3 regions of the Thermoanaerobacter sp. YS13 genome follow, and region 3 is predicted to be linked to each of the others. Evidence: riboswitches for the same ligand, from Rfam matches in the RefSeq annotation. Region 3 holds a riboswitch; each other region holds the start of a gene.
What was found. A riboswitch is a leader RNA that binds a small molecule or an ion and turns the genes downstream of it on or off. The one in region 3 is predicted to bind cyclic di-GMP.
Positions count from the first base shown of each region.

Region 1: another riboswitch for cyclic di-GMP. It lies ahead of THYS13_RS10480 (FapA family protein); the one in region 3 lies ahead of gspE (type II secretion system ATPase GspE).
Region 2: another riboswitch for cyclic di-GMP. It lies ahead of THYS13_RS00620 (sigma-54-dependent transcriptional regulator); the one in region 3 lies ahead of gspE (type II secretion system ATPase GspE).

Region 1 is NZ_JOOI01000002.1:532,369-539,366, reverse strand. It holds gene THYS13_RS10495 (M1 family metallopeptidase) at 1-1,018, opposite strand, end outside; gene THYS13_RS10490 (DUF1015 domain-containing protein) at 1,129-2,376, opposite strand; partial or broken gene THYS13_RS14820 (MBL fold metallo-hydrolase) at 2,463-2,558, opposite strand; gene THYS13_RS10485 (bifunctional diguanylate cyclase/phosphodiesterase) at 2,598-3,962, opposite strand; gene THYS13_RS10480 (FapA family protein) at 3,994-5,547, opposite strand; cyclic di-GMP riboswitch class I at 5,828-5,914, opposite strand; gene THYS13_RS10475 (DUF302 domain-containing protein) at 6,398-6,787, shown strand.
Region 2 is NZ_JOOI01000001.1:135,956-142,953, reverse strand. It holds gene dapB (4-hydroxy-tetrahydrodipicolinate reductase) at 1-176, shown strand, start outside; gene dapD (2,3,4,5-tetrahydropyridine-2,6-dicarboxylate N-acetyltransferase) at 183-899, shown strand; gene THYS13_RS00640 (cob(I)yrinic acid a,c-diamide adenosyltransferase) at 926-1,453, opposite strand; gene THYS13_RS00635 (single-stranded DNA-binding protein) at 1,489-2,136, opposite strand; gene THYS13_RS00630 (Mur ligase family protein) at 2,249-2,791, opposite strand; gene THYS13_RS00625 (cell wall hydrolase) at 2,888-3,496, opposite strand; gene THYS13_RS00620 (sigma-54-dependent transcriptional regulator) at 3,665-4,996, opposite strand; cyclic di-GMP riboswitch class I at 5,059-5,146, opposite strand; gene THYS13_RS00615 (S8 family serine peptidase) at 5,495-6,998, shown strand, end outside.
Region 3 is NZ_JOOI01000001.1:399,545-406,542, forward strand. It holds gene THYS13_RS02010 (penicillin-binding protein 2) at 1-1,341, shown strand, start outside; gene sigK (RNA polymerase sporulation sigma factor SigK) at 1,410-2,105, shown strand; gene THYS13_RS02020 (YqeG family HAD IIIA-type phosphatase) at 2,169-2,669, shown strand; gene aroE (shikimate dehydrogenase) at 2,659-3,513, shown strand; cyclic di-GMP riboswitch class II at 3,517-3,600, shown strand; gene gspE (type II secretion system ATPase GspE) at 3,626-5,302, shown strand; gene THYS13_RS02035 (type IV pilus twitching motility protein PilT) at 5,308-6,357, shown strand; gene THYS13_RS02040 (type II secretion system F family protein) at 6,368-6,998, shown strand, end outside.

The sequences.
Region 1 (6,998 bases), on a different contig from region 3:
ACTGATGAGCAGTCTCGTGAGCAATTACATATTCTAAATTAAACAAATTAGCATTTGTGTACAAATCCTTTGATATCATTACAAGATTGGGATATTCCATGCCCCCCATGTAAAAATCAGTCTGCACAACAGAATATTGTTTATAAGGATACCTGCCAATATAATCATTGTAAAACTTAATCGCATCTACAGCAAATTTAAGAGCTTTATCCCCATATCCTTCTGTAAAATAATAGGATTTAACTTTTATGCCATCTACCTGTTGCTCTGTTATCTTAAATTTTGTGCTTAAAACCATAGCAAAATCCCTTACTTTTTGCGCTTCAATAACTAATTCTTTGGAATCTCCATAGTTTTTCTCTTCTTTTATTTCTCCAGTGGAGGCAACTATCATGTCTTTAGGTACTGACAATTTTACTTTGTAATTTGCTATATTACTATAAAAAGGGTCTCCAAAAATATAGTAGGGGTCATTATTCCAGCCATTTTTATCATATACAGAGAGTATCGGATACCAATTCCCTACCTGTACAGTATTGTTCCCATAGCCAAGTCTACTTCTACAAGGTGGAATTTGTACTTTGTAACTCATATTAATTTGTATTGTTTCCCCTTTTTTTAATTCTTTAGGTAATTTTATTTTTAAAATTTCTTCGTTAGGTTTTTCTAATTCGTAAGTAACAGGAATATTTTTATCAAAAGTAACTTTTTCAACCTCTATAAATCCCGGTTGGAAACCATTAGGATAAGCAAAAGGGAGCTCTTCCTTTGTGAAAGGCAAATTCTCTTGTGTTTTGAAAGCATTTGGATATAAATGAAAGTATATTTCTTTTAAAGGAATATCATTAGTATTTATATATTTTACTGTTTGAGTAGCATAAATTATTTTATTTTGGCTATCGTATTTTGCTTCAATTGTGTAAGATGTAAGTTGACTTTCTCTAGGTAAAAGATAAAGCACTAAGCCGATAATTACAACTATAATTAAACCCAATAGTGCTTTTTGTTTTATTTTCATATAACCAGCTCCCCTAAATTATCCTTCAATATATATTAGTACAAATTTTTAAATAATAGAACTTTTTCAGTTAAAAAATAAAAAGCACCTTAAAAAACGAAAAGGTGCTTTTAGCTCAATCCGTGAATAAATAATCCACTTCTTAGTTTAGGCTCAAACCAGGTAGACTTAGGAGGCATTATCATTCCCGCATCGGCAACAGCAATTAAATCTTCAACTGTTGTGGGGTGCATAGAAAAAGCCACTCTCATGTCTTCCTTAACTCTTCTTTCTAATTCTTCTAAGCCTCTAATTCCGCCTACAAAATCAATCCTTTTATCAGTTCTCGGATCTTTTATCCCCAAAATAGGATCCAAAAGATTTTTTTGTAAGATGGACACATCTAAACTTTCTATCGGATCCAATGGGTTAAAAGTACCTTCTTTGGCAGTAAGTTTGTACCAATTTCCTGATAGATACATGCCAAAAGTATGCTTTTGCGAAGGATTGAAAGGCTGGCCTTCATTACATTTCTCTACTTCAAATTTCTCTTCTATTTTTTCGATAAATTCACTTTCGGAATAGCCGTTTAAATCCTTTACCACCCTATTATATGGCATGATAAAAACTTCATCATGGGGCACTAGCACTGCTAAAAAATAGTTAAACTCCTCATCTCCTTTATAATCAGGATTTTGCTCTCTCCTCTTTAAGCCTACTTTTACAGAAGCAGCAGCCCGATGATGTCCATCTGCAATGTAAAGGTAGTCTATTTCCTTAAAAACATAAGTAATTTTATTTATTAAGGATTTGTCATCTATAATCCATACTGTATGTCTTATTTCCTCCTCTGATGTAAAATCATATACAGGATTTTTGCTCCTCATCCAGCTATTTAACAACTTTTTAAGCTCTGGGTTGGCTTTGTACGTTAAAAAAACTGGACTGGTGTGAGCATCACAGTAATCCATGTGATTTATTCTATCCTGTTCTTTCTCCGGCAGAGTAAGCTCATGCTTTTTAATTATTCCTTCTAAATACTCATCAATCGAAACAGTCGCTACCAATCCCACTTGACTCCTGCCGTTCATTATTTCTCTATAGATGTAATAGTTCTCCTCATTATCTTTTATTAACAGTCCTTTTTTAAGCATTTTGTCAAAATTTTCTCTCGCTTTTTCATAAACTATTTTATCGTAAGGATTTATAGAGGGAGCTAAATCTATTTCTGCTCTATCCACATGAAGAAATGAATAAGAATTATCTTTCGCCAAATTCCTTGCTTCTTCGGTATTTACGACGTCATAAGGCAAGGACGCTATTTTATTTGCCAATCCTGGTACAGGCCTTATTGCCTTAAAAGGTTTTACTGTAACCATAATAATCCTCCTAAAAATTTATTTCAACTGGTTTCAATGCTTTTATTATATCATATCACTTTATAAATGCAATGTATTAAAGTAAATTATCTTTTAATCTCACTTCTCGACAAATAATCACCTGGTTCTACATTAAAATTTATAGTTTTGCCATCACTTACTGCAATTACAGTCCCACACTCAATGTTCAAAATTACTTTTAATTTACCCAAAAGCCTGCATTAATAAGTATAACTGAACATCATTTCTATCTCATCTGGAGTTTTAGGTCTCGATATATAATAACCTTGTATTTTGTCACAGCCCCATTCCTTTAGCATACTAAGCTGTTCCTCTGTTTCTACCCCTTCCGCTACGACTTCATAGTTCATTTCCTTTGAGATATACAAAATTCCTTTGATTAATGTTTTTACTTTGTTTTCGTCAATCCTGTCAATAAGGCTTTTGTCCATCTTAATAGTGCTTATAGGAAACTCTACCATGTTTATTAAGGAAGAATATCCAACTCCAAAATCATCTAGCAAAATCTTTATTCCCCTTCTTAAAAATTCGTCTATTTTGTTTACCTTTTGCTCTTTAATGTCTAATATTTGAGTTTCAGTAAATTCTATGCCAATGAAATTTGATGGTATATTGTATTTATTAATAAGCTCATCAAATTTAAAGAAAAACTCATCCTCCCTAAGCTGAAGAGGAGAAACATTGATGTTAACCTTAAGCTCGATACCCTTATTTCGCCAATCTCTTATTTGTTTAAAAACATCTTCAATAATAAAAATACCAAATTCTTTGATGAGACCAGTTTCCTCAAGTACTGGGACAAATCGAGAAGGAGAGATATTGATATATTTGTTGTTTCTCCACCTTGCAAGGGCTTCAACTTCCTTTATCCTATTTTCTCTCAAATCATAAATAGGCTGAAATAAAAGGTAAAACTCGTTGTTTAACATCGCTTTCTTGATATCTACCATCATTTCAGCTTTTTCGATTATCTTGTCCTCTATAGTTTTGTCAAAAATGACATATTTTGATTTGCCCAACTTTTTAGCTTCGAACATTGCAGCATCTGCTTTTCTTATAATATCATCCATATGTTCGCCTATTTTTGATACATAAATGCCGGCGCTCACTGTTGTTAAGATATCTCTTTCCTCAACTTTGAAAATATAATTAAATTTTTCTATAACATCTTCTATAACGCTTATTGCTTCATCCAGATTACAGTGAAAAAGAACAACGAACTCATCACCACCAAACCTGAAAATCTTTCCCTTTTCTTTTACTATTTCAATCAGCATATTGCTTATTTCAACTAACACTTTATCCCCAAAATGATGTCCATAGGAATCGTTAATGTATGTAAAATTATCAAAATCAAGGAGTGCAACAACAAATTGGCAATTGCTGGAGCTATAATACTCATATAAAAAATATCTGTTTGGAAGGTGGGTCAAATAATCATAATAATACTTCTTATCTCTAAGTTCCTTTCTCTTCAGCACATAAATCATCCTTTCATATTCGATCGGCGGTGTTGAGGATATGCTGGACAAAATAATAGATTCTACAAAATCAAACAGATTCATGAAAAAGCTCCCACTCTGCAAGGTAAATTTTTTAAATAATGTCTTCAACGACTTTTTCATCTTTGTCCAAATATAATTTTATTTTTTCACCATTTTTTAATTTGTAGCCTATTTTATCAAAGTATAATTCGACTCCTTCATATCCGTAAAGAATTTTTACTATTGAATTTCTACTCCCCTTTAATAATACGTGACTGCCGACGCCAAGCGATCCGGCTTCTTTTATGAAAATATTTTTCTTAAATTCGATCGTACTCATTTTAACCTTGCCATTAATAGAAACCGAACCATTTGTAGAAATTTTTGTATTATAACAACCTGCTTCTGAGGTTATAATTACGTCCTTCACAGCGTAAATTTTGCTATCATGAACCCATTTTGCAAGTATATGTCCCTTGTTTTCATGTTCCTCGTCTAGAACACTTGATATGAAGAGGATTTTTTCAAAGATTTCTTTTAACGAATTCAAATGTTTTATAAGACCAATAATATCATAATCCAAGATGTTGTTGAGCGTTTTAGCGAGACTTTTTAAATACTCTAGAAGATCTTGAAATACCTTTGAACTGCGTGTCATACTTATTTCTCTTGATGATGTTTTTAATTCTTCTTTTAAGGTTTCGATTAATTTGATTTTCTCGCTTAGATCTCTGGAATTATTCATAACAGTTGGTAGTTCTTTAATATGGGCAAAAATTGCCGATAATTTCTCAACAATAAGATTTACAGCGTGAAGTTCTATTTTATCAAAAATATTTTCTGGTAAAAAACCGGCATGTAATTGGCTATCAACAATTCCACCATAGATAATAATATTTTGCCCTCCATGAATTGCTGATTCGTAAACTGAACCAAGTATCTGAACATTTCCTGAAACAATTATTTGATTACCTTTTTCGACATTTCCGTTTATTATAACATCACCATCGAATGTTACAGGCCTTGAATTCTTCGTGATACTTCCTTCGTAAATTAACATAGGAATAGAATTAAAAAAATATACAAATTTATCATTTTCGTCTTTTTTATGTACAACCGGTCTTATATCAGCCATTGCAACTATCTTATTTTCATCTTCTTTAAAAACTATGGAATTACTTAAAATTTTTACTTCAACGTCTCTTACAGGCGGTGCATTTATAATTCTACCCCTTACGCTAATTCCATTTTCACCTTTTATGGGTTTATGCAGCTTTCCGATAACATCACCTTTTCTTGCAAAGGGTATACTTGCCATCTTAAATATATCTTCTTCAGAGAATGTTTCGGTATAAAGAATTCTCGGCTTATCGGTTTTTATAATAAATTCCAGATAACCATCCCTGCCACTTTTATATGGTATTCCTCTTGCTATTACTGCTTCTTTTTTATTTTGGGTATATACGCTAATTAACGCACTTTTATCTACACTCACTATAATTCCATTCTTACGAAGATCGCTTTCCAGTATATTTAAAAACTCATGAAAATCCACATCACTCCCCGAAGAAAAAAAGACTCTTTTTAAGATTACAGCCATTTCATCATCTGGGATTTCCAAAGTAAATCCCATTCTTTTCAATACATCACTTAATTCGATTTTCATAAAAATGCCTCCGTATGTTAGGCGGTCTGGATTTAACAAGTACTATGACCTTAACGGACTTTCGAATATCCAACTGTATTTCTCTGCTTGAGCATTCCATTTAGACCTCTCTTGATAAAAATGATAGCCTTCCTCCTCTATACTTGTCACATTTAATGCATGAGATTCAGGCAGTTTTAGCTTAGCCCATGCTGGGCACACATACTAAAAGTAGGCAACTGCCTCGGTTGCCTACTTTTATAACTACAAAACATTACAAGTACTAGATTTAAATTTACAAGTTGGCAACCCAGCCGTCATAGCATCTGCATGCCTTAGACCTGTGGCTTTGCGTCCTTACCTTTCGGTAAGTTTGCCTTTTTCAGAATATTATTTAATGTATTTGAATGATTATTTTTTTGAGAAAAAGACAATATAAATTTTTTTAATTGTTTTCAAGTTATAACTTACTTACAAAAGTAAAGATACATAATATAAATAATAATTTTTACATTATTATCTGTTAAAGTACTATATTCGACAAAAAAAGCATAATTCCTTCTTAAAAATTAAAAAAAAAAAAAAAAAAAAAAAAAAAAAAAAAAAAAAAAAAAAAAAAAAAAAAAAAAAAAATTAGAAAAGTTGTTTATTATCTTTTATTAATTGTATATTTAATCCTTTCCCAAAAAATAAATAATTTTTCACGTCTTTTTATCAGCAAGTATCTAAGGAGTTCTAATGCCTATAAAATAATCTCTTAGTAAATTTTTCTTCACATTTTCTTCAAATTTTTAATTTAAAATAATCTTATGGTAAGAGTACACACAAAATTTTTACCAAAGAAAAAAGATAAATGAGAGGAGGAAAAACTATGTTTGACTTCACGTTAACTACTTCTAAAAAAACAACAGAGTTGATTGAGGACTTAAAAAAAGAACTTAAAGAGGAAAGCTTTGGTGTCTTATTGGAATTTGAATTGCACAAAAAACTCGCTGAAAAAGGGCTGCCTTATAATCACAATGTAACAATTTTAGAAGTTTGCAATCCTAACGCCGCTGCAAAAATTATCGCAATTGACCCAATGGCAAGCTACTTTCTACCATGTAAAATTGTAATTATAGAAAATACAAAAGAAACAAAAGTAGGTGTTTTAAAATTAGCTCAATTATTCTCACATATGGACAACAATAATGTAGAAATTAAAGACATTGCGAAAGAAATTGAAGAACGTTTAATAAAAATAATCAATAAGGTTGTTTAATACTTCTGTGTCTTTTAAAATTATCCAGTGTTCTGAAAACAGTATTTCACCAGTTATGCTTCTAAATGCATAACTGGTGAGTTTGTTGACAAAGTCAAAAATTTTTTAAATAGGATATTTTGCATCGTCGCTCCGATGTTCCAAAGCGACAAAATTAAAGCTCGACCTTCAGGTTCCGGCAGGGTACCCCGTCAGGCGACCTCCTTGTCTT
Region 2 (6,998 bases), 260 kb from region 3:
GCACAATTGTGGGTGAACACCAAGTAATTTTTGCTGGTCACGATGAAGTAATCACCATAAGTCACTCTGCCCAATCCCGTGAAATTTTTGGCTATGGTGCCCTACAAGCTGCAAAATTCATAATAAATCAAAAACCTGGCTTATATACAATGGAAGACCTTGTAAAGAAAGGATGATAGTATTTGAGTACAAATGATAATTTGACAAATCCTTATGAAATTGCAAGATACATTAAAGAGGCAAAAAAATCAACACCCGTTAGAGCTTACATACAAGGGAATATAGAGATTGAAGAAATCGAAGAATTAGAAGTATATGGCTGTGACAACTTTAAAATCGTCTTTGGGGAATTGGAAGTCGTTGAAAAAGTGATTGAAACATATAAAGACAAAATAAAACACTATCGTTTAGAGTACGACCGCAGAAATTCTGCAATTCCTTTGCTGGATATTAAGCATCTTGATGCGAGAATAGAACCCGGTGCAATAATTAGAGATAAAGTCAAAATAGGCAAAAACGCTGTGATAATGATGGGGGCAGTGATAAATATAGGAGCAGAAATTGGCGAAAATTCTATGATAGACATGAATGCGGTGATAGGAGCGAGGGGAATTATAGGCAAAAACGTCCATGTAGGAGCGGGAGCTGTCATAGCAGGAGTGTTAGAACCACCAAGTAGTGTACCAGTTGTAATTGAAGATAATGTACTTATTGGTGCAAATGCAGTTATATTAGAAGGAGTAAGAGTAGGTCATGGGGCTGTTATAGCAGCAGGATCAGTTGTAATAGAAGATGTACCTCCTAACACTGTAGTCGCAGGAGTTCCGGCAAAAATTGTAAAAGTAGCAGATGACAAAACCCGTGAAAAAACAAAACTCATGGAGGACTTGAGAGGTTAAATAAAACACCCGATTTTTCGGGTGTTTTAGTATTCTATACCGTATCTCGCTGGTATCCCTTTTTCAAAGGGATGTTTAATTGCTTTCATTTCTGTAACCAAATCCGCTCTTTCCATAATTTCTTGAGGAGCACTTCTACCTGTCAAAACGAGTTCCATCTCTTTAGGTTTCATATCTATTAATTTTAACACATCTTCTACAGTATACATTTTACTATGTATTGCCGCCATTATCTCATCTAAAATTAAGATATCGCACTTTTTGTTTTGGAGGACATCTGCAACAAATTCATAGGCTTTCTTCATATCCTCAGCAAGGATCTTCTTTTCCTCTTCATTTAAATTCCAAAAAAACTTTTCTGTTGATTGAAACCTAAAAACTTTAAAATTTTCAATATTCTTAAGTGTATGAAGTTCTCCTGTATCTGTTCCTTTCAGAAATTGTACCATATATACTTTAAATCCTCTTCCCACTGCCCTTATGCCAAGACCAATAGAAGCCGTAGTCTTCCCTTTGCCATCTCCAGTATAAACTTGTATAAGTCCTCTCTCCAAAACTTATTCCCCCTTTGTCCTCTGTTACTTCCATTCTAACTCTTTTGTAATTCTTTTTCAACCACTTCCATTCTTGTAATAGAAACCTCATAAGCTACCTTCGTAACTACTCCATTTCCTAATTTTTTTTGGTATTCCCTACTCTGTACTCTTCCCCACAAGCGTATACGATCTCCTATTTCCAACTTCTCAGAAAACCTCGCATTTCTCCCCCACGCTATGACAGGTATGTAATCAGATTTGTTATAAGGCCTATTTACAGCAATTAATAAATCAGTTATTTCTCTGCCAAAAGGAGTAGTTCTATAAACAGGTTTTTTACAAATAAAGCCGTCCAAAAAAATTTCATTCGGATTTTTCACTACTTCATCTTCCGACAATACCATCATGTCTCGAGCAAATATGGTCAAAATCAACTTATTTTTCCCCTCTTCTGGAGATTTTCTATTGTATGACCTCAATTGTCCTTCAATCTTTACCCTTGTGCCTACCTGTAAATTCATACCTTCAAATAAACGGTTAGAAATAGTGACAGGAAGATAATCTTTCGTTTCACTCAATCTTGGAACTTCCAAAATAAAATTAAAAAATTCTTCTCCATATAGTTCATGACTGTACTCTAAATCAGTAAAAATTTTCCCTACTACTACAACTACGTTGTTCTCCAAAAAGTTGCCTGCCATGTGTTCACTCTCCCCTTCCCCTTATGTGTCCTTCTAAAAATATATATTAAAATTAGCAAGCAATTATGACAGGTGGCAAAAGTAATCGTTAAAAATTATCTTTAAAAATTTATCACCGTCCACTATTCTCAAAGGTTTTAACCACATTTTGTATATCTTTTATTTCATACCCCAAAATTAATAATACAGTTATTACAAATAATGAGTTATATATATTATACTGTCCAGGAACTTTTATTTCAACAGGTATTTCCAATGGCTCTATTAATTTGCCTTTTAAATTAAAAAAAGACCTTTGTACGCAATAATTAAATTCATAACCTTCTTCTTCATAAGATATTGAAGAAGCAGTAATGGAGGACTTTGGATTTAAACCACATGTTATAAGGGTAGAATTTATTCCCTGTGCAAAGAGTTTATTTGATAGCTCATCATCTGCATTTGTTATCATAATACTACTTGGAAAACTATAAATATAATTTTTTAACTTGTGAAAATCCTCCTCTCGCAGAATATCAGAGATAATTAAAATATCTGTTTTCTCTTTATAATTCTTTAACTCTTCTACCACTGTTTTTTTAGAATGTACACAGTAGGATAAAAATTTTATAATTGAACTTTTTTCTGAACTTCCTCCTACAAATATATATACCATATAATCAGCTCCTATTTTTAATGCTATTCTTATTCTTTTACAAAAGTAAAATTTTATAATGTAAAATATATGCAATATAGGAAGGCTTCTGCCTTCCTATATTGCAAACCAGTGGTGTCCTATCACATTTGTAATTGTCCTTGTCCATATCCACCAAGAAGTTGAAGTAGCTGGATTGAAGAAGTATAGGGCTCCTCCTGTTGGGTCCCATCCGGCTAAAGCTGCATCTGCTGCTTTAAAAGCTGTAAGGTCAGGTTCATGATTGAAAAATTCACCATTCGTTACAGACTCAAAAGCATCTGGCTGATATATAACTCCTGCTACAGTATTTGGGAAAATACCGCTTTTTACTCTATTCAAAATCACCGCACCTACAGCGACCTGACCCTCAAAACTTTCTCCACGAGCTTCAGCATAAATTATTTTTGCGATTAAATATCTGTCAACAAGATAATTGTAATAAGCATTTTTTTCATCTACTGGCACAACTAATTTTTCACCAGGATATATCAAATCGCTCCAATTCCCATTTGCCTGTTTTATGCTATTTACATCACTACCATACCATTTCGCTATTAAATACAATGATTCACCTTTTGAAACAACGTGGATTTTGTCGTAAGCGTACACCGAAGTAATTCCTCCAAATAGCATTATAAATATCATTAAATATGCTACAGCAATTTTCAAAATTTTATTCTTCATGGCGAGTTTCCTCCTTTCTATTGTTGCGCAATAGCAGGAGTTAATTCGATTACAATTATAAACTCTTCTATTAATATTGTCATCCTTCGTATTTCCCGATAATCCACCATTAATTAAAAATATCTCCGTGATGATATGTTATAGTGATATATTCTTAGATATACTAATCTATGGAAAATTCCCATTTTTTCTAAAATTATCCTCCAAAATGCTTTCTAAAAAGTTATTAATACAATCGATTATTCCCTTTTCAAGTAACATCCCCTTAATTCCCCTTTCTTTTAATTCATGATATTTCATAGCGATAAATTCATAAAAATCATATCTATCTATTTTCTTTTCTTTTTCAGGAGAAATGATTAAAAATTTATCAAAAACTACTCTATCATTTAGCCCTAGTTTTAAATAATTCTGAGGTAACAAAGTAAGATCAATTTTTAAAAAATTCCTCTTTGTCCCATAGTTCATTAAAAAAGCTTTAGAGCAAATTAATTGAAGGAGAGATTTCAATTCCCCAATATTTCCTTCATATTGCAAAGACAAAAACAAAGAAATTACTTCCGGACGTACAACAATATTTAAGTTTAGGCGTTTGGCTTCTTCTTTAAAAAGATGAATAATCATTTCAATTTTTTCCTCAAGAGGTCTCTCCTCAAAAGAAGTAAGTTGAATGACAACGGGTATTCTCCTCATAAAAGTCTTTAAAAGAAAGGAACCTGGTTTCTCTGTAGTAGCTGCTATAATCATTAAGTTAGCCCTTCTTTCAACAGTATCTCCTAATCTTTTATACACTCCTTTGTCAATAAGGTAAAAGAGCATCTCCTGGCCCTCTGGAGGTAGGCGGTGAACCTCGTCAAGGAATAATATCCCTTTATCGGCTTTTTCGACTAAACCTATCTTATCTACATCAGCTCCAGTATAAGCCCCTTTAACATGTCCAAACAAATGAGACATAAGAAGTTGAGGATTGTTATAGTAATCCGCGCAGTTTAACACTTCCAGAGGTCCTACCCTACCATTTTGAAGACTGAATTTGTACATCATCTCCGCGAAAAAAGATTTACCAGAGCCCGGCGGTCCTATGATAAGAGTGTGGAGCCCATAAGGAGGATATAATACAGCTGCTTTGGCCTGTTCTATTTGTCCTTTGAGGCTGCCATCATGTCCTATTATATTTTCAAAAGCACATTCTTTTCCTTTTCTTAAGTGTAAAAAATCAATTAAGTCTTTTAGAAGCATTTCTTCTTTAACCTTATTCCCTAAAAAATAAGCTAATCTATCTTTTTCAATATAATACACGGGTTTTGAAATAATTTTAACTATTTTCCCTTCTCTTACAAGATGATTTAAAATAAAAGACACATTGGGTCGAGCCATTTTTAAGAGTTGTGCTACTTCTTCCGTAGTGATTCCACCTTTTCTACTTATCAAAAAATTTTGAATATCAAATTCTTTACTTTTTTCTACAATAACATTATAAATTTTTTCCTTATTAGTCATATAAAACACCACTTCCTTAATTTATAAACCTCCTACCAAAAGGCAGGAGGTCATATATAAATGTTGGTAGCCCGGCTATCATAGCAAAACTATTGCATTAGACCCGTGGCTTTGCGTCCCCGCCTTTCGACGAGTTTGCCTTTTTCAACAAAAATTTATTTAATTTCCCTATATTACTATTTCGACATAAATATGAATTTTCCTTCTATTTTTAAAAAAGATTTTTTCTACATAATTCGTTAAATTTATACTAATTTCTAAATGTATGTGTTTATCCATTCTTTTGTGTATAAAAATGTGTATAAAAAATTATACATTTCAAAAACTTTTATTAATTTTGTCCATATACAGTGAACTGGCATAAAAATTGCTTGAGTTTTATTATAGAAAATAAATCTTAGAGAAAGGAGATGATAAACAAAAAACAGTTTCACTTAGCGACTAGAAGTGCTGACTTAAATTTTAAAAAATATTAAATTTTTAAGGAGGTAAGAAAAAATGAAGAGCCGACAAATATTAAAAGCTTTACTGACCTTTGTGTTAATTGTATCTTTAATGTCGCTAAGTGGAGTATTAGTCCAAGCTCAGCCCAACTTAATAAACTTATCTGGCGACTCTCCAACAAAAAATTACTCGCCTCAAATTCAAAAAGTTTTGATGCAAGATTCTAACAAAAACAAAATTTTTGATAACCTGGAAGCAAAGCTTACTGATAAGCCTGACAGTGCGGAATTCCCTGTCGTAATAACCTTCAACAAAAACATAGATGATAACGAACTATTGAATATTTCTAAATCCATTGGAAAGTTTAATATAAAGCATAAATACAAAATTATTCCAGGAGTTGCTGCTACTTTAACTAAAGGACAAATAAACGCTTTGTCAAAATTGGATATAGTAAAACAAATTGAGTATGACGAGCCTGTATATGCGACATTAGACACTGCAACAAAATGGTTTGGCGTTACAAAAGCGAGAAATGACTTTGGCGTAACTGGAAACAAAGATGGTAATCCTTCCTCCTACTCCAAAAATGATATAGTAATAGCAATTATTGATACAGGCATTGATGGTTCCCATGTTGACCTTGCTGGTGGCAAAATAATAGGATGGCAAGATTTTGTAAACGGTAAAACTACCCCTTACGATGATAATGGACATGGGACTCATGTAGCAAGCATTGCGGCAGGCACTGGGGCAGGTAACAGCCTTTATACAGGTGTTGCACCTGGTGCAGCTTTGGTAGGAATAAAAGTACTTGATTCAAATGGAAGCGGAAGTATGAGTACTGTAACGGCAGGAATTGATTGGGCTGTTCAAAACAAAGATGTATACGGAATCAAAGTCATAAATTTAAGCCTTGGAACTTCTACAAGTTCTGATGGAACTGACTCTACCTCATTAGCAGTAAACAGCGCCGTAGATAGCGGAATTGTAGTAGTAGTTGCAGCTGGAAATTCAGGCCCTGCAAGGTACACCATAGGATCACCTGGTGCAGCAGAAAAAGCCATAACCGTTGCAGCAATGGCGGATGTAGGAGAACTTGGATTCAACCTTGCAAGCTTCTCCAGCCGTGGTCCCACAGCTGACGGAAGGATAAAACCTGACATTGCAGCACCCGGATATAATATAACTGCCGCAAAAGCAAATTCTATAAATGGTTATGTGACATACAGTGGTACAAGTATGGCTACACCTTTTGTAGCAGGTACAGTAGCCCTTATGCTTAGTGCAAATATAAACCTTGCACCACTTGATGTAAAAAATATAATAATGACTACTGCAAAAAGTTGGGGGACTCCAAGCAAAAACATTGACTATGGTGCAGGAAGATTGGATGCATATGAAGCAATTAAAACAGCTGGAAATTTCACAGGAACTAATATATCTGTGCCAAACCATTATTATGCTAAAAATTCACTCCCTGGGTCTGGTTACAGTGACATTTGGACATTTAACGTGACAGACACATCATATCCTATCGCAATAACTTTCATAATAC
Region 3 (6,998 bases):
AAGGTTATAAGTGAGATTGCTGCAGTAGACTATGAGGATGTATTAAAGTCCCTTCGAAGTGCAAAAGATTATGTGGAATATGAAGTTAAATTTAATTTAGACACCAAATTACCTATAGGCATTTTTAAGTTAGCTTTGCCTCAAAGGTATTCGCAGAATTCTTTAGCAAGACATGTAATAGGGTATGTAGGAGAGAAAAAGATGGGTTTAGAAGATACTTTTGATGGAATTTTAAATAGCAAAAGGGAAGATAGCATTGCAGTGTTTACTGATGGGAATAATATTGATTATATAAAAGGGTTAGGAGTAAGGTTAAAAACTTCTGGAAAAGAAGTTTTGGGGGTAAAAACTACTCTTGATTATCACATACAAAAGGCAGTAGAGAATGTTCTTGACAAGAATATGGTAGATGGAGCAGCAGTGGTATTAGATATAAAAACAGGTGATATACTTGCAATGGCAAGTAGACCTAATTTTGACCAAAATAATATTCAAGCTTATTTAAATAGCTCTAACGAAGAATTTATAAACAAAGCTGTCTCAATGTATCCCCCTGGCTCTATTTTTAAAATTGTAATAGCTGCTGCAGCGTTAGAATATAATAAAGTGGATTTACAAGGTACTTTTTATTGCAGTGGTAGTTATGATATAAATGGAATAGTATTTCACGATTACAAAGGAGAAAGTCATGGGGTAATAAACATGGTAAAAGGTTTTGCAGTTTCCTGCAATACTACTTTTATAAAGATTGGGCAAATAACAGGGGCCAAAAATATTTTGGAGATGGCGAGAAAATTTGGAATAGAAAGTGATGATGGTCTGCCAATACCTGAGCAAATAGGGAGATTGCCTAAATTGTCTGATACTTATGGAGCAGGTATTGGGAATTTGTCAATAGGGCAAGGAGATGTGCTGATGACGCCTCTTCAAGCAGCTGATATCGCAGCGACAATAGCTAATAACGGTGTTAGGAATGTTCCACGTTTAGTGACTGCAATAGTTGATGAAGAAGGGAAAGAAATTGAAAAATTGTCTCAGAAAAAGTCTTACAGGGTGATAAGCGAAAAAACAGCCATAATTTTAAAAGGAATGATGAGAGAAGTGGTTATTGACCCAGAAGGGACAGGAAAAAGGGCGGAGACTACCTATGGTAGTGCTGGTAAAACAGGTTCTGCTGAAGTCAGTAAAGAGCTAAATATATATCATGCTTGGTTTACAGGTTTTGTTCCTTTTGATAAACCTAAATATGCAATTTCGATTTTTGTAAAAAATGGAGATACTGGAGGAACTAAAGCTGCCCCTCTTTTCAAAGAAATAGCGGAGAAAATAATGAAATATTGATGTACGTGCACCATTTTAAATAAAACACATATAATAGATGTGTAATGCTAAAAAAAGGGGTGGCAGTGATGTGGGAAGTTGTTTTTGCAATTTTGGCTACAGTTGTAAAAGAAATCTTAAATCTTGGTTACTTGACGAATACTAACTCTTTCCCAAATCCACTTACTCCAGAAGATGAAAAGAAATATTTAGAGGCTTATAAAAACGGAGACGAGGAAGCTAGAAATATTTTGATAGAAAGAAACTTGAGACTAGTAGCTCATGTTGTTAAAAAGTATAGTGGAACAGGCAAAGATATAGATGATTTAATATCTATTGGGACAATAGGGCTTATAAAAGCAATTTCTACTTTTGATTCTTCAAAAGGTACTCATCTTGCCACATATGCAGCTAGATGTATAGAAAATGAAATACTTATGTCTATACGAGCGGAAAAAAAGTTGAAAGGAGAGATTTTTTTACAGGATCCTATTGGTGTTGATAAAGAGGGCAATGAGATATCTTTAATGGATGTTCTCGGCACAGAAGAAGATGAAATATCAGAGCAAGTAGAGAAAAAACTGCAAATTAAAAAGTTGTACAGTAAAATGAACAGCGTTTTAAAAAATAGAGAACGGTTAATTATAGAAATGAGGTATGGTCTGTACAATGGGAAAGTTAGAACTCAAAGAGAAATAGCAAAGATGCTTGGCATATCTCGATCATATGTTTCAAGGATTGAGAAGAAGGCTTTAAATAAGCTTTTTAAAGAGCTTTCCATGTAAAACTGTTTGTATTGACAGTTTATTTTTTTTTATTATATAATTTTAACAAAATGAGGTGAACATATGTATAAAAAGTTAATTCCTGATATTATAGTGGAAAATATCTATGATATCAATTTAAACTTTTTAAAAGAAAAGGGAATTACCAGTCTTGTCTTAGATATTGACAACACTTTAGTGCCTCAAAAATCAAAATTTCCCGATAAAACGACTATTGAATGGCTTGAAAAAGTAAAAAAAGAAGGGTTTAAAATTTGCCTTATTTCAAATAACACTAAAAGAAGAGTGAATGAATTTAAAGAAAAAGTTGGTGTACCTGGAATAGCTTGGGCCATTAAGCCGAGAAAAGGAGCTTTTAAAAAGGCTTTAAAGATTTTAAATGCTAAGCCTAATGAAACAGCTTTAATAGGGGACCAAATATTTACTGATATTTTTGGTGGAAAAAGAGCAGGATTGTACACTATTTTGGTAAAACCTTTATCTCAAGAGGAATTAGGGTGGACCAAGCTTATGAGAAGGGCAGAAAGACACGTACTTAAAAGGATTGAGGAATATGAAAATTAATGCAAATACTAAACTGTATGGTCTTATAGGCCATCCTGTAGAACATAGCTTATCACCTTTAATACATAACTATGCTTTTAATTCTTTAAATTTAAATTGTGTCTACACTGTTTTTAATGTTTTGCCGGAAAAGCTTGAAGAAGCAGTAAAAGGAGTTAAAGCTTTAGGAATAAGAGGAGTTAATGTAACTGTCCCTCATAAGGAGAAAATAATTGACTACTTAGATGTGGTCTCAGAAGAAGCATTAAAAATTGGCGCAGTCAATACTGTAGTTAATGAAGGAGGAATATTAAAAGGATATAATACAGATGTTTATGGCTTCATAGATTCATTAACAGAAGCAGGGGAAAAAATTGAAAGAAGAAAAGCAGTTGTTTTAGGAGCTGGTGGAGCTTCTAAGGCTGTTTGTGTCGCACTTGCTTTAGATGGAATAGATTCGATAATAGTTGCTAATAGAAGTGTTGAGAGAGCAAAAGATTTGTCAGAGTACATTAAGAAGGAATTTAAGATTCCATGTGATTACTGCAGTATAAATGAAGTAGAAGAAATACCAGAAATAGACATGCTTGTTAATACTACAAGCGTAGGAATGTATCCAAAGGTTGAAGATTCACCTGTCAGTGAAAAAGTAGTTTCAAAGGCTAAATTTGTCTATGATGTTATATATAATCCTTTTGAAACTGTTTTTTTAAAATATGCTAAAAAAAATGGAATAAAATATTCTAATGGACTTTCTATGTTGGTAAATCAAGCTAATTATTCTTTTAAATTATGGACAGGGGGATTTTTCGACAAAAATTTAGTATACATGCATTTAAAAGAAGGAATTATGAATAATTTGTAGAATATTTTATAAAGAGTAGATGAAGTGAGGCTATATGTGGGCACTTTACGCCTCACGGATACAGTGGTGCAACCGGCTTTATGTCGGCTTTATTATTTTGGAGGTATATTTTATGGCCAAGAAAAAGCTAGGGGAGCTTTTAGTTGAGGTAGGGCTTATAACAGAAGAACAACTAAAACACGCAATAGAAATTCAGAATAAAACAGGAGAAAAATTAGGAAAAGTTCTTATTAAATTGGGGTATGTTACAGAAAACCAAATACTAGAGGCTTTAGAATTTCAATTAGGTATTCCACATGTAGATTTGCAAAAATACTATATTGACCCAGAGGTGGCAAAATTAATTCCTGAAGCTGTTGCTAAAAGATATACTATTATTCCTATAAAAAAAGATGAAGATGGTATATTGGTAGCAATGGCAGACCCTCTCAATATCTTTGCTATTGACGATGTAAAAATTTTAACAAAGCAAAATGTAAAACCATTGATTGCTTCTGAAAGTAGCATCCTAAAAGCTATAGATAGAATTTACGGAAGAGAACAGGCAGAGAAAGCAGTCCAAGATTTTAAAAAGGAATTCCAAAGTGAACCTGCGAATGAGCTGCCAAATGAAATTCTGGAAGAAGTGCAAAATGCGCCTGCTGTACGCTTTGTAAATTCTATAATTGAACAGGCAATAAAAAATAGAGCTTCAGATATTCACATTGAACCTACAGAGAAGGACTTGCGGATTCGATTTAGGATAGATGGACAATTAACAGAGGCTATGAGAACTATAAAAAGCACTCATGCTCCAGTGGTAACAAGGGTAAAAATAATGGCAAACATGAATATTGCAGAGAGGAGACTTCCACAGGACGGAAGGTTTGAGTTTGTTTCAAACGAAAAGAATATAGATGTGAGGGTTTCTTCTTTGCCTACTGTTTTTGGAGAAAAATTAGTTTTAAGGCTTTTGGATAAAGAAAATTTCGTGATGACAAAAGAACAGTTGGGCTTTGATGAAAAAGACGTGGCACTTTTTGATAAGCTGATAAAAAGACCTCATGGTATAGTACTTTTGACTGGTCCTACAGGCAGTGGAAAAACCACAACTTTGTACGCCATGTTAAAAGAGCTTAACAAACCTAATATCAATATAATAACTGTGGAAGATCCCGTTGAATATTCCATAGAAGGAATAAATCAAGTGCAAGTTAATGAAAAAGCAGGTCTTACTTTTGCTACTGCTCTTCGGTCTATTTTAAGACAAGATCCGGATGTTGTCATGATTGGAGAAATTAGGGATACAGAAACTGCAGAGATAGCTATCCGCTCTGCTATAACGGGGCATTTGGTTCTTTCTACTCTGCACACAAATGATGCAGCAGGGGCAGTGACAAGGCTTATTGATATGGGTATAGAACCTTATCTTGTTTCTTCTGCTGTGGTTGGCGTTATTGCTCAAAGACTAGCGAGAAAAATATGCGATAATTGTAAAATTTCTTATAAAGCTTCAGAGAGTGAGAAAAAAATACTGGGACTAGAGGAGAAGGAAGACATTACTTTATACAGAGGGAAGGGATGCCCTGTTTGTAATAAAACAGGATATAGAGGAAGAATTCCTATATATGAGATAATGACTATCACTTCTGATATCAGAGAGCTTATAAACTCCAAAGCTTCTTCTGATGTAATTAAAGAACAAGCGGTGAAAAATGGAATGAAAACTTTGAGGGAAAGTGCCAAAAAACTTGCATTAGAAGGAAAAACTACAATTGATGAAATGTTACGACTAACGTACGAGGATTGATGCATATGGATACAAAAGGACTTTTAGAATTAGTAGTTGAAAAAAAAGCTTCTGATTTGCATATAACGGTGGGAGTGCCTCCAGTTCTTAGAATTAATGGTTATTTAGAAAAAGTAAAAGGTGAACCTTTCACTCCTGGGCAGACAGAAGAAATAGTGAAAGATTTATTGACAAGTGACCAATTGCGAAAATTAGAGCAAAATGGGGACATTGACTTGTCTTATTCAGTTACAGGATTAGGAAGGTTTAGAATAAATGTCTATAAACAGAGGGGAAGTTATAGTCTTGCAATAAGGTCAGTAGCTTTGCGGATTCCTTCCATAGAAGAATTGGGGCTTCCTCCAATACTTAAAGACTTAGCTTTAAAGACAAGAGGGCTTATACTGGTGACAGGACCTACAGGTAGTGGTAAATCTACTACGTTAGCTTCAATGGTGGATTGGATAAATTCTAGAAGGACATGCCATATTCTTACCCTTGAAGATCCTATAGAATATTTACATAAACACAACAAAAGCATAGTAAATCAAAGAGAAATTGGTTACGATGCGGCATCTTTCGCTTCTGCTTTAAGGGCTGCTTTAAGGGAAGACCCAGATGTTATATTAGTTGGAGAGATGAGGGATTTAGAAACTATTCAAATTGCCATAACTGCTGCTGAGACAGGTCATCTTGTTTTATCCACTCTTCACACAATAGGAGCTGTAAAGACGATCGATAGGATTATTGATGTTTTTCCTCCCCATCAACAGCAGCAGATAAAAATACAGCTTTCTAATGTTTTAGAGGGTATTATTTCGCAGCAACTTATTCCCAAAAAAGATAACAGCGGGAGAGTAGTTGCAACAGAAGTTATGATTGCCACTCCTGCTATAAAAAATCTCATAAGAGAAGGTAAAACTTTCCAAATACAGTCGGCAGTTCAAACAGGCAGCAAGTTTGGCATGATGACAATGGACATGTCTATTTTGCATTTGCTAAAAGCAGGAATTATATCACTAGAGGATGCCTTGACCTATTGCGTAGACCAAGAAAATTTTTCACGCATGATATAGAGGTGGTTATATGCCGTTATATGCTTACAAGGCGAGGGATATGGCAGGCAATCTTATTGTAGGCACTTTGGAGGTTGATTCTAAGTCTCAGTGCATTGACGTTTTAAAGCAAAAAAATTATTATATAATTGATATCAAGGAAGAAATTGTAAAACAGGATATATTAGATTTTGAATCTTTTAAAAAGGTTAAGATAAAAGACATTGCTGTTTTTTGCAGGCAATTTGCTACCTTGATAAATGCAGGTATTACCATAGTGAGTTCTTTGGCTACTATGAAGGAACAAGTGGAGAATAAAAGATTAAAAAAAGCTATAAGCGAAGTTTATGAAGAAGTTCAGAAGGGAAAGACTTTATCTGATGCGATGAAAAAACATGGAGAAGTTTTTCCTATGCTTTTGTACAATATGGTGGAAGTAGGAGAAGTAAGCGGTACTTTGGATAAAGTTATGAATGAAATGGCAGACCACTATGAAAAAGAAAATAACCTAAATCAGAAGGTAAAATCTGCCTTGACTTATCCTTTTATTGTATCTGTTGTAGCTGTATTAGTTGTTATTTTTCTTTTGACAAATGTTTTACCTATTTTTGTAGGTATGTTTAAAAATGCTGGAGTCCAGTTGCCTCTTCCTACTCGAATAT